DNA from 4 places in the Kitasatospora hibisci genome. Region 4 is predicted to be linked to each of the others. Evidence: riboswitches for the same ligand, from Rfam matches in the RefSeq annotation. Region 4 holds a riboswitch; each other region holds the start of a gene.
What was found. A riboswitch is a leader RNA that binds a small molecule or an ion and turns the genes downstream of it on or off. The one in region 4 is predicted to bind cyclic di-AMP.

Region 1 (7,077 bases), 2.1 Mb from region 4:
GGACCCGGCCGCCGCCGCGGTGGTCCGGCCGGGGCCGCGGGGGCCGGGGGATCAGCGGCCGAGCAGAGCCCGGACGGCGAGCCGGTTGACGTTGGTCAGGCCGCGCACCAGCTGCGGGGTGAGGAAGACGACGAGCAGCCCGAGCAGCGAGACTCCGGCGATCTGCAGCGGCGACTGGACGTAGTAGACGTGCCGGGTGTGGTCGTCGTCGTAGAAGTCGAAGAGCTGCATCCCCGGCCAGCCGACGTAGGTCGGGTAGACCCAGTGGTAGAGCGGGTACGCCGCCAGCACCCAGCCGACCAGCAGGAACGTCAGCGACACGGTGAAGCTGAGGATCGCCCACGGGAACATCAGCACCTGGTGGAGCACGGCCTTCCAGCCGGCCGCGTCCGCCATCCGCGCGGTGATCAGGCCCCAGCTGCCGGGGCGGACGACCTTCACCGGCGCCGGTCCGGGCACGTCGAGCGCCAGCATGCTGCGGGTCCGGGCCCGCTCCAGCCGGCCGAAGCCACGGGCGCCGGCGGTCAGCGCGGCCAGGACCGGCAGGCCCAGGACGGTGACCAGGGTGCCGAGGCCGAAACTGAACAGGGTGATGGCGAAGGCGAAGCCCGCGACGGCCACCGGGAGGCCGGTGAGGCTGTAGCCGAGCTCGCGGTAGAAGTAGGAGGAGAACGGCGCGCGCCAGGCGTACGGCGGCTCCTCGGTACGGCGGGCGCCCTCGGCGGGGAGGTCGTACGCGGTGCGCTGGATGCTCTCGCTGCTCATGGCCGGTCTCGGTCCTCGGTTCTCTGGTGCGGGCTTTCGGGGGATGGCTCCACCCTCCCAGGGCCCGGGCGCGGCGGACATCCGGCTCCCCGGCGAACCGGGGGTGGGGTTAACCCCCCGTCGGGCCCCGCCAGCCGGGCCGCGGCCACTCGTCGGCGAGCAGCGAGTACTGCAGCGAGTCGTGCCAGGTGCCGCGCAGCCTGACGTCGTGCCGGATCCGGCCCTCCAGCTGGAAGCCGGCCCGGGTGAGCACCCGGACGGAGGCCTCGTTGGCCGGGTCCACCCGGGCGGCCAGCCGGTGCAGACCGAGCGGGCCGAAGGCGAAGTCGCAGAGCAGGGCGGTGATCTCGCCGGCGTAGCCGTTGCCCCAGGTGTCCCGGCGCAGCGCGTAGCCGAGGTCGGCGGAGCGGTGGTCGCCGAGGGTGAGGGCGGCGTTGCCGATCGGGGTGGCGTCGGCCGGGTCGTCGGCGTCCGCGCGCCGGGTGACGGCCAGTCGGTAGACGGTCCGTTCCTCCCGCAGGGCCTCCTCCAGGTACTGCTCGATCTGGTCGGCGCAGTCCACCGGGTCACGCGGCTCGAAGGGGAGGTAGCGGGTGGCCTCCGGGTCGCCGAAGACGGCGTGCAGCGCGTCGACGTCGCCGGGGGTGTGGTGGAACTCGCGGAGGGCGAGGCGGGGGCCGGTGAGCCGGACGGGGACCATGGTGGCAGACCCTACCCGCGCTTTCCGGTTACCGTAAGTGACATGGAAGACGATGACCTGCGGCTCGCCCCGCACACCAGGGCCGCCGAGCTGCTCGCCTGGGCGGAGGCCGAGGGCCGCGCGCCGGTGGCCGAGGCCCCGCTGCGGGCGATGCTGGCGCTGCTGGAGCTGGGCGGGGGCAGGATGCGCGACGGCTGGCCGGAGCTGACCTCGGACGCCGTGGAGCAGCTGCTCCACGAGCGGCTCCACCTCTACGTGCAGCCCGACCCGGAGCAGGACCCGCTGGCGTACGGCGAGGCGGTGCGGCTGCTGATCGACCACCAGCGGGCGGCGAAGCGGCTGAACGCCAAGCGGCAGGAGCGGCTGCACGCGGAGGCCGAGTGGCAGGGCGAGGTGGCGGCCGGCCTGCTCCGCCGGGCCGATCTGGTGACCTGGCCGCGCCTGTACGCACTGCTGCTTCGCGCGTACGGGGTGGACGTCACCGACGAGGCCGCGGTGTTCGCCTGGCTGTCGGGCTTCCGGGAGCTGGCCGAGGAGGACCGGCGGGCCGCGTTCGAGGCGCTGGCGACGGCCGGCTGGCTGGACGAGGCGGACCCCGCGGGCTGGGGTCCCGGCCGGGTGCTCTCGGTCGGGATGGCCACCGACGGCGCCCGGCGGCTGCTGGAGCACGGGCTGATGCGGCGCAGCTACCGCAACCTGGCGGAGCTGACGGCGCTGGGCCGGCCGATGCCGGACGAGCTGACCGGGGACTTCGGGGCGTTCGAGGAGGCGGCGGAGGCCGCCGCGCTGGACCTGTTCGGCACGTGGACGGTGCCGGGACTGCCGCGGCTGCTGGTGGCGGAGTTCCCGGAGCTGGCCCCGGAGCCGGGCCAGGAGGAGATCGACGCCTACCTGGCCGGCCTGCCGGCGGAGCCTGACCTCGCGGAGCAGGACCGCGCCGGGTAGCGGCGGACGGCGGGCGGAAACGGGGAGGCGCCCCGGCGGGTACGTCCGTACCGGCCGGGGCGCCTTCGTCGTGCCCTCGGGGGCGAACCGTCAGGGGGTGACGCCGCGCTGCTCGAACCAGCTCTCCGGGTCGACCGGGGCGCCGCCGTCGGGGCGCACCTCCAGGTGCAGGTGCGGGCCGGTGACGTTTCCGGTGGCGCCGACCTTGCCGAGCTGCTGGCCGGGGACGACCTTGCCGGAACCCTTGATGATCGAGGAGAGGTGGCAGTACCAGATCTCGGTGCCGTCGGGCAGCGTCTCGACGATCCGGTAGCCGTAGGAGCCGGCCCAGCCGGCCGAGGTGATGGTGCCCTGGCCGACCGCGTACACCGGGGTGCCGGTGTCGGCGGCGAAGTCCAGGCCGGTGTGCAGGTGGGCCCAGTAGGAGGCGCTCTGGCCGTAGTGGGCGGAGAGGCGGTAGTCGCGCACCGGCAGGTTGATCGCGGCGAGCTTGGCCTTCTCGGCCGCCTCGGCGGCGCGCTTGGCCTCCTGCTGCTGGACGGCGCGCTTGGCCTCGGCCTCCTTGGCGGCCTGGAGGCGGGCGGTCTCCTCGGCGGCGGTGCGCTGGCTGTCGGCCTGCTGCTGGATCCGGGCGGCGAGCGCGAGGCCCGGGTCCGCGGAGAGCGCGACCGGGGCCTCGTCCGGCGCCTCGACGGCGGGGGCGGCGGCCGGGGTGGCGGAGGCGAAGCCGGTGGCGCCCAGGGTGGCGGCGACGGCGGTGACGCCGAGCAGCGGGGCGGTCCCGCGGGTCTGACGCGGCATCCGGTGGCGGTTGGTCTCGGCGGGCTGCGGGGCGGCCTCGTCGTCGGACCCGCCGTACTCGCCCAGATGGGCGGGCGGCCACGGGTCGAGCAGCTGGGTGCCGGCGGAGGAGCCGGGCAGGTGTGCCGGAGAGTGCGTCGACGCCACGGAGGCGCGCTCCTTTCCTTCCTTCGCGCCTACCGGGTTAGCTGACGGGTTCGGAGCAGGAAGGTCTCCTACGGCTGGGCCTGGGCCCGGCCGATTCACCCCAAGGAACGTGGTTCCCCGGCTCCCTGGCCTGCCCGGAGGCCGGCCGGCGGGATTAGGCGACGGCGCGCGGTGCCGTCTGGGTACGGCGTTGCGGACCGCGCTGCGTTATCAAACGTTAATCCTAGGAGCCCCCGATTCCAAGCCGTCCGCACGGGACGACAGGACACGACTCGGACACTACGCGATCCGGTGGGTGATTTGGGGCGTTTGACGACAACTGACACTACCGAACGTGATAGGACGTCAACGAACGACCCCGCGTTTGAGTACTCCTACTCATGTGGACCTCGTTCGAGGGCGCGCATCCTGGCGCCATGAACGCACCGATGCAGTCGCGCACCACGGCCGCGTACCACGTCCAGGCCGTGCTCTCCTTCGCCCTCTCCGCCGGCGCCCTCGCGATCGGCATCGCCTACCTCCCGGTGGGCGCCTGGACCCGCGCCTTCCTCGGGGTCGGCCTGCTCTACACCGTCACCTCCTCGTTCACCCTGGCCAAGGTCGTCCGGGACCGGCAGGAGACGAACGAGATCGTCACCCGGGTCGACCAGGCCCGGCTGGAGAAGCTGCTGGCCGAGCACGACCCGTTCAAGGTCGAGGGGGCCTGAGCCGGCAGGCCGAGGCGGCGGCGAATCCCCGGGCCGGGGCCGGGGCCGGAGCCGGGGCCGGAGCCGGGGCTGGAGCCGGGGCCGGGGCCGGGGCCGGAGCCGCCGGGGATCCGGGTGTCGCCGATAGCTTGACGGCTAAGGCTATTAGCCTTAGCTTTGTGGGTGTCGGCAGCACCGCCGGCACCCCGTCCCGGCGGACCGCGGAGGCCCTCATGACCGGCACCAGCACCCCCACCACGCTGTTCCTCGACGTCCCCGGTGGCCGGCTGGCCTACGACGACACCGCGCAGGGCGACGGCCTGCCCGTCGTCCTGCTCCCCGGGATGCTCGACAGCCGGGCCGCCTACCGGCACCTGCGCCCGCTGCTGACCGCGGCCGGCCGCCGGGTGATCACCATGGACCTGCGCGGCTTCGGCGAGTCCTCGATCGCCTGGGACGACTACTCGCCCGCCGCCATCGCCACCGACGTGCTCGCCCTGCTCGACCACCTCGGCATCGAGCGGGCCGTGCTGGCCGGCAACTCCTACACCGGCGCCACCGTGGTCAAGGCCGCCGGGGACGCGCCCGGACGGGTCGCCGGGATCGTCCTGCTGGACGCCTTCGTCGAGAACCTGCCGCCGACCGCCCTGCAGCGCGCGATCTTCGGCGTGATGGGTGCCCTGCTGGTGCACTCGCCTGCGTTCTGGGGCCTCTACCACCGCAAGATGGCCTACCCCGGCCCCAGGCCGGCCGACTTCGACGGCTACGTGGACGGCCTGGTCGCCGCGATGCGCACGCCGGGCCGCAAGGCCGCCACCCGCGGCTACGTCCGCGGGGAGTCCGCGCCCGCCGGCTGGACCGCCGCCGTGTCCTGCCCGGCGCTGGTCGTCATGGGCAGCAAGGACCCCGACTTCCCGAAGCCCGAACTGGTCGCCGACCGGCAGGCCGCCGCGCTCAAGGCCCGCAAGGTGATGATCGAGGGGTCGGGCCACTACCCGATGGCCGACCAGCCGCAGGCCACCGCCGACGCCCTGCTGCCCTTCCTCGCCGAGCTCGTCTGACCTGCCGCAGACCTGCCGCAGACCCGCCGCGCCCGGCCCACCCGGCCCGGGACCGCCCCGCGCACCACGCCGACCGCGCGCCCGCGCGCGCCGAACCCCCACCCCGGAACCACGGAGGCCGTTCCCCATGCCCCGCGTAGGACTCACCCCCGAGCAGGTCGTCGACCACGCCCTCGCCCTCATCGACGAGCAGGGCGCGGACGCCCTCACCCTGGCCGCGGTCGCCGCCCGCGCCAAGGTGGCCACGCCCTCGCTCTACAAGCACGTCAGCGGCGGGCTGGCCGAGCTGCGGCGGCTGGTCGCCGTCCGGGTCACCGAGGAGCTGGCCGACCGGCTGGCCGAGGCGGCCGTCGGCCGGGGCGGGGACGACGCCGTCGCGGCGGTCCTGCGCGCCTACCTCGGGTACGCGACCGAGCACCCGCACCGCTACCACGCGCTCCCGCAGTCCCCGCAGCCGGACGACGACCTCGCCCGGGCGGCGGCCCGGCTGGTCGGCGTGATCGTCGCGGTGCTCCGCGCATACGGGCTGGAGGGCTCCGAGGCGATCCACGCGGCCCGGACCGTCCGCTCGGTTGCGCACGGCTTCGCCTCGCTCTCCATCGGCGGCGCCTTCCAGCTCGCCGAGGACCTCGCCGTCACCGAGGACCGCCTGGTCGCCGTGCTGACCGGGGGCCTGCGCGCCTGGCCCGCGCCCTGACCCGGACCCCGGCACGCCGAAGCGACGGGGCGTCCCCGGAAACGCCGCAGGGCCCGGAGCGTGATCGCTCCGGGCCCTGCGGCGTGGTGGTGGGCCTAACAGGACTTGAACCTGTGGCCTCTTCCTTATCAGGGAAGCGCTCTAACCGTCTGAGCTATAGGCCCTCGCCGAACCGCCATCCTACTCGACCGTGACGGGTGCCCCGGCACCCGGCAACCGGACGGCGACCGGAACCGATCAGGACCGATCGGGACCAATCAGGCAAGACGGGATAGATTGGCCGGCAACAAGGTACGAGAAGTCGAGAGCCCGATCCGGCAGAGCCCCACAGGGCGGCGGAAAGGCCATCCCATGGACCTGACCTCGCCGTGGCTTCCCCCATCCGAGGACGAGAACCGGGTGCCGCGGAGCAGCCCGAGCGCACGCAGCGCGATGCGCTGCGTCCGGCTACTGCTCGGCTGCACCAGCGCGAGCGAGCTGCTCGGCACGGTCCTCGCCGAGGGCCCGGGCTGGATCACCGGCGAGGGCTCCGCGCTCTACCTGCTGGACTCCGCCGGAGTGCTCCGGCTCACCGCCTCCCACGGCCTGCCCGACTGGGCCCGCGAGCGCTACGGCGTGGTCGACCCGGCGGGCGACCTGCCGGCGGCGATGGCGCTGCGACTGCGCCGCCCCTACCTGCTCAGCCCCGAACGCACCGGCATCGACCACCCGGACCCGAACACCGGCACGGGCACCGGCACCGGCACCGGCACCGGCACCGGCATGGTCGCCGTCATCACCCTGCCGATGATCGTCGACGAACAGCCGATCGGCGTCCTGGGCCTGGCCCTCGCCCACCGGGGCACCGTCCCGCGGCGCGATCTGGACGTGCTGGAGACCCTGGCCGACGCCTGCGGCCACCGCCTCGCCCACCTGCTCGACCACGCGCATCCCGGGGACCGCGCGCCCGTGGGCGGCGTCCGGCCCGGCCCCGGGGCCACCGGGGGCGACGCCGGCCGGGCCACCGGACCGGGCCAGCCGATGCTGTCGCTGGCCGTCCGCTCCGCCGGGCACGGCGCCTTCGAGCGGGACCTGGTCACCGGCGAGACGTACTGGGACGACCAGGCCTACCGGGTGACGGGCCGGCCGCCGCCGGCCGAGGGCGCCGCGGATCCCGCCCCCGACCTGGACCGGATCGTCCACCCCGAGGACCTGCCGGACGTCCAGGCCGCGCTCGCCGAGGCACTGGCCGCCGGCGGCCCGTACCGGATCACGTACCGGGTGCTGCGCCGGGAC
Region 2 (7,077 bases), 2.5 Mb from region 4:
ACTCGCGGCAGGCCGCGAAGGTCCGCGCCAGCGCGTCGGGGTGGAGCCGGCCGGTGCGGTCGACGCCCTGGCCCAGCCGGTTGATGATCATCCGGCGGTCGAGGTCGGTGATCGCCCCGGTCTCCGGGTCGAGGTCCGCGACCAGCAGCCGGATCGAGTTGGTGCCGCAGTCGATCGCGGCCACCCGGGTCACCGTCATTCGCCGTCCTCCCCGGTCTCCCCGACCTCCTGCGCGGCACGCTTGGCGGCGCGCTCGGCGGTCTTCCGCTCCTTGGCGGCGATCACCGCCGCGTGGTCCGCGTCCTCGGCGCGGTTGCGCAGCACCCGCTCGCCGGCGGCCTCGACCTCGACCGCGGAGACGCACGGGCCCTTGGCCCACCAGTCCTCCAGCATGCCGAGCGCCTCGTCGCCGAGCGGGTTGACGCCCTCGCCGGCCGCCAGCGAGTGGCCGACCAGCACGTGCAGGCACTTCACCCGGTCCGGCATGCCGCCGGCGCTGGGGAAGCCCTCCAGCACCTCGATCGCGTCACGGCGGGCGATGTAGTCCTCGTGCGCCTTCTGGTAGGCCGCGGCCAGCTCCGGGTCCTCGGCGAGCCGGGCGGTCTGCTCCTTCATCACGCCGTCCGCCTCCAGGGTGCCGATCAGCGAGGCGGCCTTGGGGCAGGTCAGGTAGTAGAGGGTCGGGAACGGCGTGCCGTCCGCGAGCCGGGGGGCCGTCTCCACGACGTCCGGGTTGCCGCAGGGGCAGCGGTGTGCCACGCCGCGCAGACCGCGCGGGACCCGGCCGAGCTGGGCGGCGATGGCCGCGACGTCGGCGTCGGAGACGGAGGGGTGGTTCTCAGTGGTCATGGGGGGAGCTGGCTCCAGCGGGGGCAGTGGCGGGTGGAGAGGGCGGGGCGGTGTCGGCGGCGTCCACCGAGTCCCAGACGCTCGCGTACCAGGGCTTGGCGGCCTTCGCCGGGGCGGCGGCCGCACCGTCGGACGGCGCGGGCGGAGTCCCGGGGGACTCGGCGGCGCTCCGGCCGACCGGGTCCACCGCAATGTACGGGGTCTCCCCCGGCATCGCGTAGTGCAGCCGGGCGCGGGCCTGCGCCCTGACGTACTCCGGGTCCTGCCAGCGCGTCTTCTCCCGGCGCAGCTGCTCGACCTGCTGCCGGGCGTGCTCGGCCTTCGCCCGCTGGGCGGAGATCTCGGAGCGCTGGGAGATGAACTGCCGGGTCGGGTAGGCCAGGATCGCGACGAGGGAGCAGAGCACCAGGACGAGGACCGTCGCCCGGCTCGTGAAGCGAGGCCGGGCCGTCAAGCCCGGGATCCTCCAGCCTGCCATCTCCGGTGTCCCCTCCTGGTCGCGAGTGGCGCCGCCCGGTCACGCCGGTGCCCCGCCGCCCACCCTACGGGGTGAACAGGCGGGGCACCGGCGGGAGCAGTGTGTGTCAGCCCTCGTACTTGCCGGGCTTACTGGTCCGCGGAGCGGAACCGCGGGAACGCGCCGCGGCCGGCGTACTCGGCGGCGTCGTCGAGGATCTCCTCGATGCGCAGCAGCTGGTTGTACTTGGCGACGCGCTCGGAGCGGGCCGGGGCACCGGTCTTGATCTGGCCGCAGTTGGTGGCGACGGCCAGGTCGGCGATGGTGACGTCCTCGGTCTCGCCGGAGCGGTGCGACATCATGCAGCGGTAGCCGTTGCGCTGGGCCAGCTCGACGGCGTCCAGGGTCTCGGTGAGCGAGCCGATCTGGTTCACCTTCACCAGCAGCGCGTTGGCGGTGCCGGTCTCGATGCCCTTGGCCAGGCGCTGCGGGTTGGTGACGAACAGGTCGTCGCCGACCAGCTGGACCTTGTCGCCCAGCTTGACGGTCATGGCCTTCCAGCCGTCCCAGTCCGACTCGTCCAGCGGGTCCTCGATGGAGACCAGCGGGTACGCGGCGACCAGCTCGGCGTAGTACTCGATCAGCTCGGCGGCCGAGAGGGACTTGCCCTCGAACTGGTAGGCGCCGTCCTTGAAGAACTCGGAGGCGGCGACGTCCAGGGCCAGCGCGATGTCGCGGCCGGGCACGTAGCCGGCCTTCTGGATGGCCTCGGTGATGAGGTCCAGGGCCTCGCGGTTGCTGTCCAGGTTCGGGGCGAAGCCGCCCTCGTCGCCGAGGCCGGTGGAGAGGCCGCGCTCCTTCAGGACGCCCTTGAGGGTGTGGTAGACCTCGACGCCCCAGCGGACGGCCTCGGAGAAGGACTCCGCGCCGATCGGAGCGATCATGAACTCCTGGATGTCGACGTTGGAGTCCGCGTGCGAGCCGCCGTTGAGGATGTTCATCATCGGGACCGGCAGGACGTGCGCGTTCGGGCCGCCCAGGTAGCGGAACAGCGGCAGGTCGCTGGCCTCCGAGGCGGCGTGCGCCACGGCCAGGGAGACGCCGAGAATGGCGTTGGCGCCGAGCGAGGACTTGTCCGGGGTGGCGTCCAGGTCGAGCATGGCCTGGTCGATCAGACGCTGCTCGGTGGCGTCGTAGCCGACCAGCTCCGGGCCGATCTGCTCGATGACGGCCAGGACGGCCTTCTCCACGCCCTTGCCGAAGTAGCGGTTCTTGTCGCCGTCACGAAGCTCCAGCGCCTCGAAGGCGCCGGTGGAGGCGCCCGACGGGACAGCGGCACGGCCGGTGCTGCCGTCGTCGAGGCCGACCTCGACCTCGACCGTGGGGTTGCCACGCGAGTCGAGGATCTCACGGGCTACGACGACATCGATGGACGGCACGAGGCATCTCCTAGCGGAAGCAGGTCCGGCTGACGGTGGGTGCTGTCGGCCGGACGATTGCGGAGTCGTTACGACCAGAGCCTAACCGCACGGGCTCTCGGGGCCACGTCGACCATGGGTCCGTCTCAGCGTGTGGCCGCACTACCCACCGGTAGTTCACCTGGTTGCCCCGTGAAAGCGGTCCGGATGCGGACGAAGGGGGAGGTATCCGACCCCCCCTTCGTCCGCGCCGACGGGCGGTGGCCCGGGTTCAGCGGCCGGGGGTTCAGCCGAGGTTGAGCACCTGGCCGGGGATGATCAGGTCCGGGTCGCCGCCGACGGTGCCGCGGTTGCCGTCGTACAGCGCCTGCCAGCCGCCGGACACGCCCTGGGCGGCGGCGATGCCGGCGAGTGTGTCGCCGTCCCGGACGGTGTAGCCGTGGCCGGCGCTCTGCTGCTGGGCGGCGGGTTCGGCGTGACCGGCCGTCGGACTGTCGCCCTGGCCGATGTACCCGACGGACTGGCCGGCGGACTGGACGGCGGCCTGGGGGGCGTGCTGGCCCGCGTACTGCTGGTACACGCTCCGGTGGCTGGTCCAGTACCAGGCGCCGTCGTTCTGGTACCAGTACACCTTCGCGTCGGCGTCCCAGCCGCCCTGGCCCGAGAAGTCCGGCGTCTTGGCGTCCTGCTGCGCGGGCTGCTGGGCGGCGGGCTTCGGAGCCTGCTGCTGCACCGGCTTCCGGTCCGGCTGGGCGGGCTTCTGAGCCGGCTTCGGCTGGGCGGGCTTCGGCGCCGCCGGCTTCGGCGCCGCGGGCTTGGCGTTCGCGGCGGTGTCCACCTCGGCCGCCGCGCCGCCCTTGCTCAGGCCCGCCCGCTTGGAGCAGACCGGCCAGGCACCCGGGCCCTGCGAGGCGAGGACCTTCTCGGCCACCGCGATCTGCTGCCCCTTGCTGGCCTGGTTGGCCTGCGGCGCGTACGCGGTGCCGCCGTACGCCTTCCAGGTGCTGGAGGTGAACTGCAGACCGCCGTAGAAGCCGTTGCCGGTGTTGATGCTCCAGTTGCCGCCGCTCTCGCACTGGGCGACCGCGTCCCAGGTGGAGACGGGGGCCGCCGAGGCGCCGGTGGCGGTGAGGAGCGGCATCGCGAGTCCGACGCCGGCCACACCGGCGACGGCGATGGCCTTCTCGGCCTGGGTGCGGCGGCGGTGGCGGCCAGTTCCAACGAACAGCATGAAGACGTCCCTCTCCGCACGCCTGCGAGGTGAGCTGTCGGGTTCGGACCGGGAGGTGGCCCGGCCGCGTGTCGCGAGGCGCTCTGCCCGCGACTGCGGCTTCACCCCAAGCCGTGGAGGACGGCAACAAACCTGGGTCCCCCGCCCCTGCCCAGGGTTCTGGTCGGTTTCCCGTGGCACGGCGGGCAGGATTCGGCGTTCCGCGCACGAGGTCCGCAGCTGCGAACTTCAGGGAGAGTAGACAGATCCTCACACCAATCACAAGCTCATATCGCCGATATCACACAGAAATTACGGCACACGGTCGATCGCCCACCAACGAAGGCGGTATGTCCGGATTGATGATGTTTCAGCCCCTCTCCAGGGGAGACTCGGCGACGCCGTGTCAGCGTGTCGAGCCCACCGGCCGGAAGACGTGCAGGCCGCTGCGAACGGTTCCGGCCGTGATCAGAGGGGGTTCTCCTGTAGGTTCTCCGGAGTGAATTCGACCGGAAGTTCACGAAGTCCACGCATGATCAGACCACCGCGCCACCGCAGATTCTCCGGGCTTTCGGCGAGCTGCAGGTCGGGCAGCCGGGTGAGCAGCGTGGCCAGCGCGGCACGGCCCTCCAGACGGGCCAGCGGAGCGCCGATGCAGTAGTGGATGCCGTGCCCGAAGCCGAGGTGCGGGTTGTCCGTCCGAGCGAGATCGAGGGTGTTCTCGTCGGCGAACCGCGCCGGGTCCCGGTCCGCCGCGGCGAGCACCACCAGCACCGGGTCGCCCACCGGGATCTCCACCCCGCCGATGGTCAGCGGGCTGGTCGCGAACCGCCAGGTGGCCAGCTCCACCGGCCCGTCGTAGCGGAGCAGCTCCTCGATCCCGGTCTCCAGCAGGCCGGTCTCGCCACGGGCGATCGAGTCCTGCAGCAGCTCCCGCTGCCCGGGGTTGCGCAGCAGTGCGTAGGTGCCGTTGCCGATCAGGTTGACGGTCGTCTCGAACCCGGCGAACAACAGGATGAAGGCCATCGCCGCGGCCTCGTTCTCGGTCAGGTGCTCGCCGTGGTCGCTGGCCCGGATCAGCCCCGAGATCAGGTCGTCGCCGAGATCGGCCCGCTTGCGGTGGATCAGCTCCGCCAGGTACGACCGCATCCGCTTCACCGCCCGCCCCACGCCGCCGCGCTGGCCGCCGCCGTGGCGGATCATCATGCCCGCCCAGTCGCGGAAGTCGTCCTGGTCCTCGGCGGGCACACCGAGCAGGTCGCAGATCGCGTAGATGGGGAGCGGGAAGGCGAACTCGTGGATCAGGTCGGCGCTGCCGCGGGCCGCGAAGCCGTCGATCAGCCGGTCGGTGAGCTGCTGCACCCGGGGCTCGAAGGCGGCCACCCGGCGCGGGGTGAACGCCTTCGAGACCAGGCGGCGCAGCCGGGTGTGGTCCGGCGGATCGATGTTCAGCAGGTGCGTCATCAGGTTGGCCTGCCGCTCACCGGGGATGCCGACCCGGCCGGTGCGGTGCGCGTGCGTGCTGTGGTGGACCGGGTTCTTGGAGAGCCGGCTGTCGGCGAGCGCCTGCCGGGCGTCCGCGTACCTGGTCACCAGCCAGGCCTCCACCCCGCTCGGCAGGGTCGTGCGGTGCACCGGCTCGTGCTCCCGCAGCCACGCGTACGCCGGGTACGGATCGGCGGCGAACTCCCAGGTGAAGAGCGACGGGCGGGCGGGATCGGGCTGAACTGGCATGGGTCGACCGTATCCGGTGGAGATCGCCCGTACGGCAGGCGTGAGCCTGGTCACCTGACGGGTAATTCCTGTTGCGGAGGATCGGGACGAGCCTACGATCCTCCGCAAAGCACGTGTGTGGGCGCCGGTGCGGAGCCGCCCACCAGGGAGGAGCGCACCATGCGGGTCACCGGGGCAGTCGTCGTGATCGCGGTACTCGACGGCGGGTCGGGGGCCGACCTCGCGCGCCGCTTCACCGCGGCCGGCGCCGCCGGCGTCCTCATCGCGGACGAGCAGGTCGGCGTCGCCGAGGACCTGGCCACCGAGCTCGACCGGCCGGGCTGTCCGGTCGTCGGCGTCTGCGGTGACGTCCGGCGCCCCAGCGACGTCGCCGCCCTCGTCGACACCGCAGAGAAGCACCTCGGGCCGATCGACCTGTTCTGCGTCGCCGGCCCGGACGGCGAGCGGATCGTCTCGCTGGCCGACCTGCCCGACCACCTCGACCTGGAGCGGCTCGCGGAGCTGCTGCAGCTGGTCGGCGAGGCCATCGGCGAGGTGGTCGTGCCGCAGCCGCGCCGGCCGGTGGAGGAGGCGGCGCGCGTCTGAACGCGCGCCGGGCGCCTCCCCGGGCTCTCGGGGGGGCGGGCCTTCGGGCGGCGTGCCCGCAGCACCCACCCGCTCCGGCCCTACTCGGGCTTGAGCCCCTCGGCCGCGCGGACGGCCTCCCGGTAGCCGCGCGCGGCCGCCCGCAGCGCCGCGTCCACGTCCACGCCCGCGTCGTGCGCCCGCTGCGCCACGGCGAGCAGCAGCGTGCCCGCCGACTCCGCGGTCAGCTCCGCCGGAAGCTCGAACGGCGCGTCAGGCACGCCCGTGAACCCGGCCCGGCGGACCCGGGAGACCAGCTTCGCCGCATACGCCAGCGACGGCAGCCCGGCCGGCACTCCGTCCAGCACCGACTCGCGCCCGGACTTCTCGGCGGCCTTCAGGGCCTCCCAGTTGGCCTCGACCTCGGCGGCGCCCTCCGCCTGCGCGTCGCCGAACACGTGCGGGTGGCGGTACATCAGCTTCTCGACGATGTCGCCCGCGACGTCGTCGATGGAGAAGGCGTCGGTGGGGTGCTCCTCGGCGATCCGGGAGTGAAAGAAGACCTGGAGCAGGACGTCGCCGAGCTCCTCGCGGAGCGTCTCGCGGTCCTCCTCCTCGATCGCCTCGACCAGCTCGTAGGCCTCCTCGACCAGGTACTTCACCAGGCTGGCGTGGGTCTGCTCGGCGTCCCAGGGACAGCCCCCCGGCGAGCGCAGGCGGTCCATCACCGAGACCAGGTCCAGCAGCCGTGCACCGGGCAGGTCGTACGAGCCGGGCAGCACCTCGATCTCCGGCACCTCGCCCGCGTGCTCGACCGCGAGGCGGGCGAGCGCGTCGGTCAGGCC
Region 3 (7,077 bases), 4.5 Mb from region 4:
GGACCCGGTGACGGACGTCGCCGGGGTGCGGCGGGCCCTCCAGGGGATCGAGGCGGTCTGTGCGGGGGGTGCGGCGGCCGGTCCGGCCGCGGGGGACAGCCCCGGGCAGCGCTTCCGCTGGCTGACGGCGCCGCGCAGCGCGGTGGTCCAGCCGGGGCCGGTGCACACCGGCCTGACCGCCGACCCGGAGACGGAGCTGCGCCGGCTCTTCGACCAGCTGGTGCTCTGAGCCGGCGGCTGGTCGCCCCGCGTTCCGCCCCGGACCGGACCGGCCCGGACCGGGGCGGACCGTTGCCGTGGTCAAAGCTTGAGTTGCTGAAGCACTCCACCGTACCCTTGTCCCATGGGTTCGACAGCGACGACGACCGTACCGACCAACGCCGAGTTGATGGAGGCGCTGGCCGCCGTAGGCGCCGCGTACTTCCATGACTTCGCCGCGGCGGCGGCCCGGCACGGGCTCTCCTCCTCGCAGGCCAAGGCGCTCGGCGCCGTACGGGAGCCGGTGCCGATGCGGGCGCTGGCGGGCCGGCTGGGCTGCGACGCGTCGAACGTGACCGGCATCGTCGACCGGCTGGAGTCGCTGGGCCTGGCCAACCGCGAGGCGGCGGCGGGCGACCGGCGGGTGAAGATCGTCGTGATCACCGAGCAGGGCCGGGAGATCCTGCACCTGATCCGCGGCGAGATGGCCCGCACCCACCAGGCCTTCGAGGCGATGAGCGACGAGCAGCGGGTGGCGCTGCACTCCATCTGCGCCCAGGTGCTCCCGGTGCTCGCCGGGCGTTCCGCCGGGGCGCAGTAGCGGGGTTGCCGGGCAGCACCGCAACGAGGGGGCGCCGCAGCGAGGGGGCGCCGCAACGCCGCGGGCTGCGCCCGCGGCGGCACCCGTGGTAGCGGCCGGTCCGGCGCCGATCCGGCTGACCTCGGCTGTTAGGCTTGCGAAGCGTGAGCGCGAAGCCCCAGATCCCCAATGTCCTGGCCTCCCGGTACGCCTCTGCGACCCTGGCCCAGCTCTGGTCCCCCGAGCACAAGGTGGTCCTTGAGCGCCACCTGTGGCTCGCCGTCCTGAAGGCCCAGCAGGACCTCGGCGTCGACGTGCCCGAGGGCGCCGTCGCCGACTACGAGCGGGTGATCGACCAGGTCGACCTCGGCTCGATCGCCGCCCGTGAGCGGATCACCCGCCACGACGTGAAGGCCCGGATCGAGGAGTTCAGCGAGCTCGCCGGCCACGAGCAGATCCACAAGGGCATGACCTCCCGGGACCTCACCGAGAACGTCGAGCAGCTGCAGATCCGGCAGTCGCTGGAGCACGTGCGCGACCGCACGGTGGCCGTGCTGGTCCGCCTGGCCCGCCTCGCCGCCCAGCACTCCGAGCTGGTCATGGCCGGCCGTTCGCACAACGTCGCCGCGCAGGCCACCACGCTGGGCAAGCGGTTCGCGACCGTCGCCGACGAGCTGCTGGTCGCCTTCAACCGCCTGGAGGAGCTGATCGCCCGTTACCCGCTGCGCGGGATCAAGGGTCCGGTCGGCACCGCCCAGGACATGCTGGACCTGCTCGGCGGTGACACCGGGAAGCTCGCCGAGCTGGAGCGCCGGGTCGCCGGCCACCTCGGCTTCGAGAACGTGCTCACCAGCGTCGGCCAGGTCTACCCGCGCTCGCTGGACTTCGAGGTGCTCACCGCGCTCGTCCAGCTGGCCGCCGCGCCGTCCAGCCTCGCCAAGACCATCCGTCTGATGGCCGGACACGAGCTGGTCACCGAGGGCTTCAAGGAGGGCCAGGTCGGCTCCTCCGCGATGCCGCACAAGATGAACACCCGCTCCTGCGAGCGCGTCAACGGCCTCGCCGTCATCCTGCGCGGGTACGCCTCGATGACCGCCGAGCTCGGCGGCGACCAGTGGAACGAGGGTGACGTCTCCTGCTCGGTGGTCCGCCGGGTCGCGCTGCCGGACGCGTTCTTCGCGTTCGACGGCCTGCTGGAGACGTTCCTGACCGTCCTCGACGAGTTCGGCGCCTTCCCCGCCGTGATCGAGGCCGAGCTGGACCGCTACCTGCCGTTCCTCGCCACCACCAAGGTGCTGATGGGCGCGGTGCGCGCGGGCGTCGGCCGGGAGACCGGGCACGAGGTCATCAAGGAGCACGCCGTCGCCTCGGCGCTCGCGATGCGGGCCGGCGCGCGGGAGAACGAGCTGCTGGACCGGCTGGCCGCCGACGAGCGGATCCCGCTGGACCGCGCCGCGCTGGACGCGCTGCTCGCCGACCGGCTCGCCTTCACCGGCGCGGCCGGCGCCCAGGTCGCCGAGGTGGTCCGCCGGGTCGAGGCGGTCGCGGCCGCCCGCCCGGAGGCCGCCAAGTACGCCCCGGGCGACATCCTCTGACGATTGGTCGTCCGTAGTGGGAGTCGGCGGGCCCCGTCACCGTTCGTTCGGTGACGGGGCCCTCGCCGTTCCCCGGCCCCTAGGGGGCGCCGGCGGCCGGGTGGCCGGGGTCGAGCGGTGGGGCGTTGGTGCCGCAGTTGTAGCGGCATTCAGGCTCGGCCACCGGGTGGTCCTCGGGAGCGAGCACATTGCCCCGCACGGTGGTGAACGCGATGAGCCCGCCCGTGACCAGCAGTCCGGCGCAGATCAGCATCGCGGTGTGGAAGGCGGCGTCCACCGAAGACGGCACCCGGTACGCGTCGCCGCTGAGGCCGGCGAGCGCGGGCAGCGCGGCGACCGCGAGCAGGCCGGCCGCTCGGGCGGCGGCGTTGTTGACGCCGCTGGCGATGCCCGCGTGCCGGACGTCCACGGCGGCCAGCACCGTCGCGGTGAGCGGTGCGACCAGCAGCACCATGCCGGAGCCCATCACGGTGACGGCGGGCAGCACGTCCGTCCAGTACGAGGCTCCGGGCCCGATCCGCAGCATCAGCAGGACCCCGGCCGCGCAGAGCAGCGGCCCGACGGTCAGTGGCAGCCGGGGGCCGATCCGCTTGCCGAGCCGGCCGGCCCGGGCGGAGAGCGCGAGCATCAGGACGGTGATCGGGACCAGCGCCAGCCCGGAGACCAGAGGCGAGAAGCCGGCGACGATCTGCAACTGGACGACCAGCAGGAAGAACACCCCGCTGAAGGCGGCGTAGACGCAGAGGGTCACGAGGTTCACCGAGGTGAACAGCCGGGAGGAGAAGAGGTCGAGCGGCAGCATCGGCTCCGGGGTGCGGCGCTCGACCAGGACGAAGGTCGCGCCGAGCACCAGGCCTGCCGCAGCGGTGATCCAGACGCCGGCGGAGAGCCCGTCTCCGGCCGCGGTCAGCGCGTAGGTGAGCGAGCCGAGGGACAGGGCGGCCAGCACCGCGCCGAGCGCGTCGAACCGCCCGGTCGCGCTCTCGTCCCGGCTCTCCGGCACGTGCCGGGTGGCCACCACGACCACCAGCACGGCCAGCGGGACGTTCAGCAGGAAGATCCACCGCCAGCCCGGGCCGTCCACCAGCCAGCCGCCGACGAAGGGGCCGACCGCGGCCGCCACCCCGCCGAGGCCGGACCAGAGGCCGACCGCCGCCGAGCGGTCGTCCGGATGGAAGACGGCCTGGAGCATCGCCAGCGACCCCGGGGTGAGCAGCGCCCCGCCGATGCCCTGCACCGCGCGGGCGGCGATCAGCACCTCGATGCTGGGTGCGGCGGCGCAGGCCGCCGAGGCGGCGGCGAACCAGACCACGCCGAGCAGGAAGACCCGGCGCCTGCCGTAGCGGTCGCCGAGGGCGCCGCCGAGCAGGATCAGCCCCGCCAGGGTGAGCAGATAGGCGTTCAGCGTCCACTGCAGGGCGGCGAGCGGGGCGCCGAGGTCTTCGCCGATCCGGGGCAGGGCGACGTTCACCACGGTGCCGTCGAGCATCGCCATGCTGGAGCCGAGCACCGTCGCCAGTAGTACCCAGCGCCCCTGCGCGGTGCTCAGGCGCAGGGTGCCTGCCTCGGAAGTGGCCACGGCCCGATGGTCCGCCCCCCGGGGCCCGAGTGACAAGGGTCACCGGGGGTGTGTCGGCGGCTGGCTTTCCGTGAGTGATCGTGTGCGGACGGCCAGCGAAATGGGCGGAGTGTCGCGGATCAGTGGCGCGCCGTTAATGGATTGTGCACGTACTGTGCAGCGGGCCATCCGGAGCGTCACGGTGCCGCCCGCGGAATCGCCTGATGCGGGAGATCGACATTGCTTCGCTCGAACGGATGGGTTTTAGTTCAGCGACCGCCCGGCGTCAGCCCGGGTGGCCACCGGGTGGAACGCCTAGTCCTGCCGCTGCCCGGTGGTACGAACTGAACTCTGTACGGCAGGAGCGGGGGACCCACAGGTAAGTCGCCGGACCGGAATTCGCGGTCCGGCTTGGGGTGAAGCCGCCTATGCGGCCGGGCAACTCCAGCCCGAACCCGACAGCTCACCTCGCAGGCGTCGGAGAGGAACTCTTCCATGCCCGCACAGGCCCGTCGTATCGCCCTGCCCCGCGCCGCCCGCATCGGTATCGCGACCGCCGTCACCGGCGCCGCGTTCGCCCTCCCGCTGGTGACCGCCATCAGCGCCCAGGCCCACACCGCCCCGGCCGCGAAGCCGCAGCAGGCCGCCACCTGGACCGGCGCCACCAGCGTCGACGCCGCCCCGGTCGCCGCCGCGCAGCCGGCCGCCGAGGCCGCCGCCCCGGTCGAGGAGAGCTACAAGGTCGTCAGCGGCGACACCCTGTCGAAGATCGCCAACGCCAAGGACGTCCAGGGTGGTTGGAAGGCGCTGTACGAGCACAACCGCTCGGTCGTCGGCTCCAACCCGAACCTGATCTTCCCGGGCCAGAAGCTGGCCCTGGGTGCCAAGGCCGCCGCTCCGGCCGAGGCCGCCAAGCCGGCCGCCCCCGCCGCCAAGCCGCAGGTCTCGCACGACTCCGCGAAGCCGGCCGCCCCGGCGAAGCCGGTCCAGGCCGCGAAGCCGGCCGCCCCCGCCGCCAAGCCGGCGCAGGCCCCGGCCGCCAAGCCCGCCGCCCCGGCACCGGCCGCCGTGGCCTCCACCTCCGGTTACGTCGCCCCGCTGGCCAACCCGAAGCTCGGCACCGCCTACGGCGTCGCCGGTTCGATGTGGGCCTCCGGCCACCACACCGGCGCCGACTTCGTCGCGGCCACCGGCACCCCGCTGCGCGCCGTCGCGGCCGGCACCGTGGTCAAGGCCGGCAACGGCGGCGCCTACGGCAACGAGGTCGAGATCAAGCTCGCCGACGGCAAGTACGCCCAGTACGCGCACCTGTCCTCGATCGGCGTGAAGGTCGGCCAGGCCGTCACCGCCGGCCAGCAGATCGGCCTCTCCGGTGCGACCGGCAACGTGACCGGCCCGCACCTGCACTTCGAGATCCGCACCGGCTCGGAGTACGGCTCGGACATCGACCCGATCGCCTACCTGCGGGCGCACGGCGTCGCCATCTGACCCGGTCCACGACCGAGTTCAGACCACCGCCAGGTGCGGGGCGAACGAACTCCCGGGATGGTCATGTCGGGTGACCGCTCGACCGGGTGATCGCCGCACCAGTGGCGGACATACGGGCGCGGGACACGCCCAGGCCGGCCCGGCTCGCGAGACCTCCCTCGCGAGCCGGGCCGGCCGCTTTCGTGTCCGTGCCGCTTCCGTAGGCCCGGTCGCGGTCCGGCGTCCGATCGCGTCCCCTTCCCTGCCGGCCCGTCCGGCCGCTCCGGTCACGCCCGGCGGGCAGGCAGGCCGGTCTGTGCGGCGGTCAGCAGCCGGTGCATCTGCTCGCCGAACCCCTCGGTGTCACCGGCCGGTTCGGGGAAGACCAGGCGGACGTCGCGGTGGCCGTGCGGGTGGTCCAGGCGCAGTACCAGGCCGTGGCGGTCGAGTGCGAGCGGGCGGATCTCCGGTTGCCCGGCGAGGAGTTGGGGGTCGAGCAGCCGGGTGAGCGCGGCGAGCGCGTCGGGGTGGTCGTCGGCCAGGTGGGTGAGCAGGCCGGCCTCGTAGAGGGCGAGCGGGTCCGGTGCGGCGAGGTCGAGGTCGGCGCCGGTGAGCGCGCTGGTGCCGTACGGGGTGGCGAGGACGGCGTGGGCGACGTCCAGGTGCAGGTGGACGCTGAGGCCGTCGTCGGCCAGGTGGGCGAGCCGGAGCCGGCCGGCCAGGGTGAGCCGGGCGCGGACGCGGTCGCGGACGGCGACCGGGGCGATGTCGGTGACGTCCAGCACGACGGCCAGGCCCTCGGTGTCGCCGGTCGCGGCGAGCGTGAGCCCGGAGTCGAGCGGGGCGCTCAGGCGCAGCCGGGAGCCGTGCACCGAGACGGGGGTGTCGAGGCCGTGGTGCTCGCCGCGGGCCCGGACCACCACCGAGGAGGTGGCGCTGAGCAGGCTGCAGATCCGTTCGGCTGCCGTGGGCTCTGGGGCCTCGGCCTCGGCCTCGGCCTCGGCCTCGGCGTCGGTGGGGGTGGGGCTCACGGCGACCTCCAGGTGATTAGGTTAGGCTTACCTAATCACCTGGGTCGCGTGGAAGGCAAGGGCCGCCCGCCCGGTGGTCCGCCGGCCTGGCCGGCGCGCGGCGGGCCCGGACGCTCGTCGTCCGGGCCCCGCGGTTCAGGATCCTTGCCCGACCCCCGCCTGCGTGGCGGTGGATCAGCCGACCACGGCCTGGGCGTCGATCTCGACGAGCATCGGCTCCTGCGGCAGTTCGGCGAAGACGGTGGTGCGGCAGGGCTTCACGCCTCCGGGCTTGATGTTCTCCTCGATGAATTCGGCGTAGGCCTCGTTCATCAGCGGGAAGTCGGCCCGCTCGGTGAGGTAGACGCGGAACATCACCACGTCCTCGATGGTGGCGCCGCCGGCCTCGACGATCGCCTTCACGTTCTCCAGCGTGCGCCGGGTCTGCGCCTTCACGTCGCCGTGGTGGAGGTACTCGCCGGTGGCCGGGTCCTGCGATCCCTGGCCGGAGACCTGCAGGACGGGGCCCTTGCGGACGCCCTGGGAGAACATCCAGGCCGGGGCGGGGGCGCCGTCGGTGCGGATCTCGCTCTTCTCGTTGCCGCTCATGGCTTCCTTCGTGTCGCGGGCGGGCGGTTGGAGGGGCAGGTGGCAGGGGGGATCCCGCGA
Region 4 (7,077 bases):
CTGGTGCGCACGCTGCTCGGCGACGAGGACGTGGCACCGTCGGAGTGCGGTGCCCCCGAGCCGTCGCTGCCGGGTGAGCGGAGCCTGAACGCGATCCGGGTCAGCTTCGGCGCCGGTACCCCGGACGAGCACGTCGAGCGGTTCCTGGCCGCCGTCCGCGAGCTGGTCACGGACGGCGCGGCGTGGACCTACCGCAACGAGGGCGGCCGCTGCGTCGCGTCGGTGCAGGTCGACCGGGGCCGGCGCGCGGGCTGAGCCGGCCCTGAGCGGCACGGGCGGGGACTACTCGTCCAGGCCGAGCGCGAAGGCGGCCTCCAGGTCGTGCTGGGAGTACGTGCGGAAGGCGATCTGGGTCTCGGTGTGGGCCACGCCCGGGACCTTGTTCAGCCGGCCGGGGATGACCTCGGCCAGGTCGTCGTGGCGGCGCACCCGCACCATCGCCACCAGGTCGTAGCCGCCCGTGACCGAGTAGACCTCGCTGACGCCCTCGATGGCCGCGATCGCCTCGGCGATCTCCGGGATGCGGTCGACGCTGGTCTTGATCAGGACGATGGCGGTGATCACTGTTCCGGCTCCTTTGTGAGGTGCCGCCAGGGTATCGGGCGTCAGCCAGGGCGTCGCGGGAGACGGGTGGCGAGCGTGCAGGCGTAGAGGAAGCCGGCCGCGAAGCCGATCACGTGCACCAGGTAGGCCACCCTCCCCCAGTCCGGCGGTTGGGAGGTGCCCGCGGACCCGGCCGCGTTCACCGACCACCACTGGAGAACGAACCAGAGCCCGAGCACCACCCAGGCCGGGAACCGCAGCGGCAGGAAGAGCAGCAGCGGGACGAGCGTGGTGACCCGGGCCCGCGGGTTCAGCCGCAGGTAGGCGCCGAGCACGGCCGAGATCGCCCCCGAGGCACCGATCAGGACCCGGGTGGAGTCCGGCGCGTGCGCCTCGGCCAGCGCGAACCCGTACGTCGCCAGCGAGCCGGCCGCCAGGTAGAAGAGGGCGAACCGGGTCCGGCCGACCCGCTCCTCGACGGTGGGGCCGAAGACGTAGAGGAAGAGCAGGTTGCCCAGCAGGTGCAGCCAGCCGGCGTGCAGGAAGAGCGCGCTGAGCACCGAGAGCGCCGGGTGCTTGCCCGGCGTCGGGGCGGCCGGGCAGCCGGGCACCGGGTCGGGGGCCTGCGCCAGCTGTTCGGCGGTCAGCGGCCGGCCGGCCAGCAGTTCGGCGGGGACGGCTCCCCAGCGCTGCTCGTACCGCTGCTCGGCGCAGACCCGGGCCTGCCCGCGGCCGTACAGGGGGTTGATGCCGGCCGCCGGGCCGAGCAGGAAGACCAGGACGTTGAGTGCGATCAGGGCGTAACTGACGGCCGGGACCGCCGCGGCCGGGCGACCGCCCCGCGCACCGGTGTGGTCGAGGACCGGGATCGCCATGCGGCCAAGCATCCCTCCGCCGGGCACCGGTGACACCGGGCGTGCGGCAGGTGGGCTAACTGCGGAACGCCCTGACCGGTGGCCGCGGTGGTCGCCCCAGGCAATAGGCTTGGGGCGGGCATTCCCGCCTCCCGCCGCCGATGCCGGGGCTCCGGGGGGAGCGCCTGAGCCCATCCAGGGACCACCCGAGAGGATCCCCGATGACCGTCCCCGCTCTGACGCCCGAGACCCGTTGGCGCTGCACGCTCTGCGGCAACCTCACCCGCTTCGACGTGACCCGGTCGCTGCGGGTGACCGAGTTCCTCCACTTCGACCTCGCCGGCGAGTCCGAGGTGGAGGAGACCGAGGTGCACAACGAGACCGTCGAGTCGGTGCGCTGTCGCTGGTGCAACGCGGTGGACCAGGTCGAACTGGTGGCCCGCCCGGGCGCTGAGGACACGGCGCCGTCCGAGGGCGCCGAGCAGGGCTGATGCCGGACCGTGCGGTGGGCGGCAGGGCCGTCCGCCGCACGGGACAATGACAGGCGGAGCGCACGGAGCGTGACGACGGGGACGGCCGCGGTCGGCCGTACCCGCTGGACCAGGATCGGAGCCGAGGACGTGGTGGACGCAGCGAACGAGCCCGCGGGGCCGCAGGGGCGGCAGCCCGCTGTGGACGCGCAGGCGCCGGACGCGGCCGAGACCGCGGCCGCCCCGTCCGCAACCGCGGCCCCGGCCGGGCCGGCCGCCGGTGAGGAGCCCGGCGAGGAGCCGGCGGCAGGCCGCGCCGCCGAGCAGCTCGACCGGCCGCTGCCCGAGGGCGTGCGCCGCCGGGTGGTCGGCCTCGCCGCCGACGCGCTCGGCGGGCTGCCCCCGGGCGACCTGCCGCAGTCGCTGCGCCAGTACGCCAAGTTCACCCCGGCCCGGCGGGCCAAGTACGCGGCCACCGCGCTGGCCGCTGCGCTGGAGTCCGAGCCGGCCTTCCGGGTGCGGATAGCGGACCGGCTGCGGCTGGGCCAGCCCGACCTCGTCCGGGCCCTGGAGTCGGGCACCGTCCCCGCGGCCGCCGACCCGATGGACGTCGCCGCCGCGGCCTACCTGGTCCGTTCGGCGGGCTGGAGCCGGCTGGTGGCCGAGGCCGGTGAGGAGGCCGAACGCGCCGGCGCCGAGGGTGCGGCGGCGGAGGCGGCCCAGCTGGTGGAGAAGCTGCAGGCGGAGCTGGCCGAGCTGCGGGCCGCCGCCCGGGCCGACCTGGACCGGCACCGGGCCGAGTCGGACGACGTCCGCAAGGAGGGCGACTCGCTGCGGCGGAAGGTGCGGTCGCTGGAGAGCGACACCCGCCGGGCGCAGGCCGAGACCCGTCGGGTCTCGGCCGAACTGGAGGCGCTGAAGGCGCAGGCCGCCGCCGAGCGCAGCGCGGCCGAGAGCGAGGCGCGCCGGCTGCGGCACCGGATCTCCGAGCTGGAGACCACCGTGGAGCAGGGGCGCCGTTCGGCCCGCGAGGGGCGCAGCGTCGAGGACATGCGGCTGCGGCTGCTGCTGGACACCGTCCTGCAGTCGGCGCAGGGGCTGCAGCGGGAGCTTGCGCTGCCGGTCTCCCAGATCCGCCCGGCGGACCTGGTGGAGGCGGTGGTGCCGGGGTCGGCCTCGCCGCACGACGTGGCCCGGCGCGCCCTGGCCGAGGACGATCCGGCGCTGCTGGACCAGCTGCTGGCGATCCCGCAGGTGCACCTGGTGGTGGACGGCTACAACGTGACCAAGACCGGCTATCCGACGCTGCCCCTGGAGCAGCAGCGGATCCGGCTGCTGGGCGGTCTGGCGATGCTGGCACAGCGCACGCAGGCGGAGGTCACCTGCGTGTTCGACGGGCAGGACCTGGACGTACCGGTGATCATGGCGCCGCCGCGCGGCGTCCGGGTGCGCTTCAGCCGGACCGGGGAGACCGCGGACGAGCTGATCCGCCGCCTGGTGCGGGCCGAGCCGCAGGGCCGTCCGGTGGTGGTGGTCTCCACCGACCGGGAGGTCGCGGAGGGCGTGCGGAAGGCGGGCGCGCGCCCCGTCGCGTCGGTGCTGCTGCTGAATCGGCTGGCTCGGCCGTAGGCTTCCGCTGTGACCGGGCGGACGTACGTGACACCTGGTCGGCGCCCGGTTTGCCGGGGTGTGGCGATCTCGTGAAGTCATGGCGGGCGGCCGGAGTTCACGCCATCGGGGGAGTGGCGGAAAGCCTGGATCTTCACTAGGGTCTGGCGTCAAACCTATTTTCCGGATTCTCACTCGATCGGGTGAGTCCATTGGAAGAAGGAGCCGGTCCCTTGGCCTCCCACCGCCGTCCCAAGCAGCCGAGCCGCGCGCGGGTCTCCGTGCTCACCGCTGCCGCTGCGACCGCGGTCGCTCTCTCCGCCCAGGTCGCCGCCCACGCCGCGCCCAGCCCGTCGCCGAAGAAGGACGACGTGAAGGCGCAGATCGACCAGCTGCAGGAGGAGGCCGAGCAGGCCACCGAGAAGTACAACGGCGCCAAGGAGCGGGCCGACCAGCTCCGCAAGCAGGCCGACCAGCTGCAGGACCAGGTGGCTCGCGGCCAGGACGAGATGACCCAGCTTCAGGGTGGGCTGGCCGCGGTGGCCGGCGAGCAGTACCGCACCGGCGGCATCGACCCGTCGGTCCAGCTGATGCTCTCCTCCGACCCGTCCGGCTACCTGGACAAGGCCTCCAGCGTGCAGCAGGCCTCCTCCAGCCAGACCGAGGCGCTCAAGGGGCTGCAGGACCAGCAGCGCCGGCTGGACCAGCAGAAGGCCGAGGCCGCCGCCGTCCTCGCTTCGCTGGACAGCACGACCAAGGACCTCAACCAGGCCAAGACGGACGTCAACAAGAAGCTGAAGGAGGCCCAGGACCTCCTGAACTCGCTCAGCGCCGCCGAGCGGGCCTCCCTGCGCGCCGCGCAGCAGGCGGAGGACCGCGCCTCGCGCGGCGCCGAGCGCGCGGACCTCGGCAGCCTGCCGCAGGCGAGCGGCTACGCCGGCACGGCCGTCTCCATCGCCATGAGCAAGCAGGGCTCTCCGTACGTCTGGGGTGCCACCGGGCCGAGCACCTTCGACTGCTCGGGCCTGATGGTCTTCGCGTACGGCAAGGCCGGTGTCTCGCTGCCGCGCACCTCGCAGGCGCAGGGCAACGTCGGCACCCGGGTGCCCTCGCTCGCCGAGGCCCAGCCCGGGGACCTGATCATCTACCGCAGCGACCGCAGCCACGTCGGGATGTACATCGGCAACGGCATGGTCGTGCACGCGCCGCACACCGGTGACGTGGTGAAGGTGATGAAGGCCGACGCGATGCCGATCAACACCATCCGCCGGGTCTGACGGACCGACACGCCCCCGCGGGCGCCCCGGAGCGGACCTGTGATCCGCGCCACCCCGATTCCGGAGGGTGGCGCGGGTTTCTTCTGTTCCGATGACAAGCGATCAGCTCCGCGTACGGTGGCGATCACATCCGGTCATATTCACAAATGAATATGGATGATGTTCCGGCTTTTTTCTGACAAGGATTTGAACGGATCACGGTTCTGTTACTAGGGTCGGGCCTTGAACCACCGCACAGTCGATCACCCAGCCTGGGTGGCGGCGGAGGTTTACCGCCGAGTTCGCGAAGCAGCGGGACGGGCCGCAGGCCCGTCCGAGTGGGAGCCCAGTAGTCGGGGGCGCTGTGGAACGGAGCCGGGGAACCATGTTCCTCCGGGGTGAATCGGCGCCAGGTCGGCCGGTGGAACGGCCGATGAGGCGTCGTAGGGCCTTCTTCCGGCCCGAACCCGTCAGCTCACCCGGTAGGCGGACGTTGGAAGAAGGAGTCCGCCTTCGTGGCGTCCCATCGTCGTCCCAAGCCCGCCGGCCGCGCCCGTGTCTCGATCCTGACCGGTGTCGCCGCCGCGGCCGTCGCCCTCTCCGCGCAGTCCGGTGCCCACGCCGACCCGACGCCGACCAAGGACCAGGTCAAGGAGCAGGTCGACCAGCTCAACGAGCAGGCCGAGGTCGCGACCGAGAAGTACAACGGCGCCCAGGCCAAGCAGCAGGAGCTGCAGAAGCAGGTCGGCGAGCTGCAGGACAAGGTGGCCCGTCAGCAGGCCGCGGTCACCGAGGCCCAGGGCGGCCTCGCCGAGATCGCCGGTGAGCAGTACCGGACCGGCGGCATATCGTCGACCGTCCAGCTGATGCTCTCGTCCAGCCCCGACAACTTCCTCAACCAGGCCGGGGCGCTGACCCAGGCGAGCAGCACCCAGTCCGGCGTGCTGAAGGACCTCCAGGAGCAGCAGCGCAGGCTCGACCAGGACCGCAACGAGGCCCAGGCGAAGCTCGGCGAGCTGGAGACCACCACCCAGCAGCTGAAGGCCTCCAAGGAGGAGGTGCAGGCCAAGCTGGCCAAGGCCCAGGACCTGCTCAACACGCTGACCGAGCAGGAGCGCCGCGCGATCCGCGAGGCCGAGGAGAAGGCCGCCGCCGAGGCGAAGGCCCAGGCGGACGCCGCCGCGAAGGCCGCGAAGGCGAAGGCGGACTCCGAGCGCGCCTCCCGTGACACCAGCCGCACCGACCTGTCCGGTTCCGGCTCGGGTGCCGCGACCGCGACCCCCGCCCCGGCCCCCAAGCCGGTCGCCGCGGGCAGCTCGCGCGGTGCCGCGGCGCTCTCCATCGCCGCCGGAAAGGTCGGCAGCCCGTACGTCTACGGCGCCGCGGGCCCGAACTCCTTCGACTGCTCGGGCCTGATGGTCTGGGCGTTCAACCAGGCCGGCGTGTCGCTGCCGCGCACCTCGCAGGAGCAGGCCCACGCCGGCACCCGGGTCGGCTCGGACCTCTCCCAGGCCCAGCCCGGTGACCTGCTGATCTTCTACAGCGACGCCCACCACGTGGGGATCTACGCCGGCAACGGCCAGGTGCTCCACGCGCCCAAGCCGGGCGCCTCGGTGCGCTACGAGGCGGTCTCAAACATGCCGCTGGCCTCCGTCGTGCGCGTCTGATCCGCAGTCGGTTCCGACAGGCCCGGTCTCCCCAGGTGGGGAGGCCGGGCCTGCGGCTTTCCCGGCGGCTCGTCCTGATGTCCGATGAGGGGGCGAATATTCGGGTTGGGAGGGGTTTGGACTCGCTTGCCCGGACTCGCTAACGTCTGCCACCGGACTCCCGTAGAGAGCCGCCCACCCCGGCGCGGCCGCGGGGCCGGGCCGCAGGATCGGAGCCGCCGCCGCATGTCCGTGCACCGTCGTTCCCAGCTGTCGGGGGCACACGCCCTCGCCCGTGCGCTGGTGCTGACCGCCGCGGCCACCACCGTGCTCGGCATGGCGACGGGCGGCCCCGCCCAGGCCGCCCCGGGACCGGACGGGTCGGCCGACCGCAAGGAAGTCAAGGCCCGGGTGGAGCAGCTGTACGACGAGGCCGAGCAGGCCTCCGAGCGGTTCAACGCGGCGCAGGAGGCGCAGCAGCAGCTGCAGCACGAGGCCGGCACTCTCCAGCAACAGGTCGCCGTCGCCCAGGACGAGCTCAACCAGCTGCGCGGCGACCTCGCCACCGTGGCCGGCGCCGAGTACCGCGGCGGCGGACTGGCGCAGACCGTCCAGCTGATGCTCGCCACCGACCCCGAGGGGTACCTGGCCAAGGCCCGCACCCTCGACCAGGCCTCCGAGCGGCAGAGCGAGACGTTGC

Region 1: linked by a shared signal. The riboswitch ahead of ACF9IK_RS16140 (M23 family metallopeptidase) and the one ahead of ACF9IK_RS25945 (C40 family peptidase) in region 4 are both predicted to bind cyclic di-AMP.
Region 2: linked by a shared signal. The riboswitch ahead of ACF9IK_RS14405 (transglycosylase family protein) and the one ahead of ACF9IK_RS25945 (C40 family peptidase) in region 4 are both predicted to bind cyclic di-AMP.
Region 3: linked by a shared signal. The riboswitch ahead of ACF9IK_RS06000 (peptidoglycan DD-metalloendopeptidase family protein) and the one ahead of ACF9IK_RS25945 (C40 family peptidase) in region 4 are both predicted to bind cyclic di-AMP.

Annotation. Positions count from the first base shown of each region.
Region 1 is NZ_CP171642.1:3,784,409-3,791,485, forward strand. It holds gene ACF9IK_RS16125 (sensor domain-containing protein) at 52-765, opposite strand; gene ACF9IK_RS16130 (GNAT family N-acetyltransferase) at 875-1,465, opposite strand; gene ACF9IK_RS16135 (hypothetical protein) at 1,508-2,410, shown strand; gene ACF9IK_RS16140 (M23 family metallopeptidase) at 2,501-3,358, opposite strand; cyclic di-AMP (ydaO/yuaA leader) riboswitch at 3,371-3,529, opposite strand; gene ACF9IK_RS16145 (YiaA/YiaB family inner membrane protein) at 3,775-4,065, shown strand; gene ACF9IK_RS16150 (alpha/beta fold hydrolase) at 4,224-5,105, shown strand; gene ACF9IK_RS16155 (TetR/AcrR family transcriptional regulator) at 5,233-5,802, shown strand; tRNA gene ACF9IK_RS16160 (tRNA-Ile) at 5,890-5,966, opposite strand; gene ACF9IK_RS16165 (SpoIIE family protein phosphatase) at 6,154-7,077, shown strand, end outside.
Region 2 is NZ_CP171642.1:3,388,617-3,395,693, forward strand. It holds gene ACF9IK_RS14385 (exopolyphosphatase) at 1-193, opposite strand, end outside; gene ACF9IK_RS14390 (DUF501 domain-containing protein) at 196-849, opposite strand; gene ACF9IK_RS14395 (FtsB family cell division protein) at 839-1,303, opposite strand; gene eno (phosphopyruvate hydratase) at 1,456-2,745, opposite strand; gene ACF9IK_RS14405 (transglycosylase family protein) at 3,011-3,955, opposite strand; cyclic di-AMP (ydaO/yuaA leader) riboswitch at 3,961-4,130, opposite strand; gene ACF9IK_RS14410 (cytochrome P450 family protein) at 4,403-5,668, opposite strand; gene ACF9IK_RS14415 (SDR family NAD(P)-dependent oxidoreductase) at 5,828-6,253, shown strand; gene ACF9IK_RS14420 (MazG family protein) at 6,334-7,077, opposite strand, start outside.
Region 3 is NZ_CP171642.1:1,406,423-1,413,499, reverse strand. It holds gene ACF9IK_RS06020 (DUF3037 domain-containing protein) at 1-229, shown strand, start outside; gene ACF9IK_RS06015 (MarR family winged helix-turn-helix transcriptional regulator) at 344-799, shown strand; gene purB (adenylosuccinate lyase) at 943-2,373, shown strand; gene ACF9IK_RS06005 (MFS transporter) at 2,453-3,952, opposite strand; cyclic di-AMP (ydaO/yuaA leader) riboswitch at 4,264-4,423, shown strand; gene ACF9IK_RS06000 (peptidoglycan DD-metalloendopeptidase family protein) at 4,427-5,419, shown strand; gene ACF9IK_RS05995 (DUF2470 domain-containing protein) at 5,686-6,429, opposite strand; gene ACF9IK_RS05990 (RidA family protein) at 6,604-7,017, opposite strand.
Region 4 is NZ_CP171642.1:5,918,593-5,925,669, forward strand. It holds gene ACF9IK_RS25915 (aminotransferase class V-fold PLP-dependent enzyme) at 1-255, shown strand, start outside; gene ACF9IK_RS25920 (Lrp/AsnC ligand binding domain-containing protein) at 283-564, opposite strand; gene ACF9IK_RS25925 (rhomboid family intramembrane serine protease) at 606-1,418, opposite strand; gene ACF9IK_RS25930 (hypothetical protein) at 1,619-1,888, shown strand; gene ACF9IK_RS25935 (NYN domain-containing protein) at 2,207-3,496, shown strand; gene ACF9IK_RS25940 (C40 family peptidase) at 3,709-4,752, shown strand; cyclic di-AMP (ydaO/yuaA leader) riboswitch at 5,082-5,236, shown strand; gene ACF9IK_RS25945 (C40 family peptidase) at 5,247-6,398, shown strand; gene ACF9IK_RS25950 (C40 family peptidase) at 6,624-7,077, shown strand, end outside.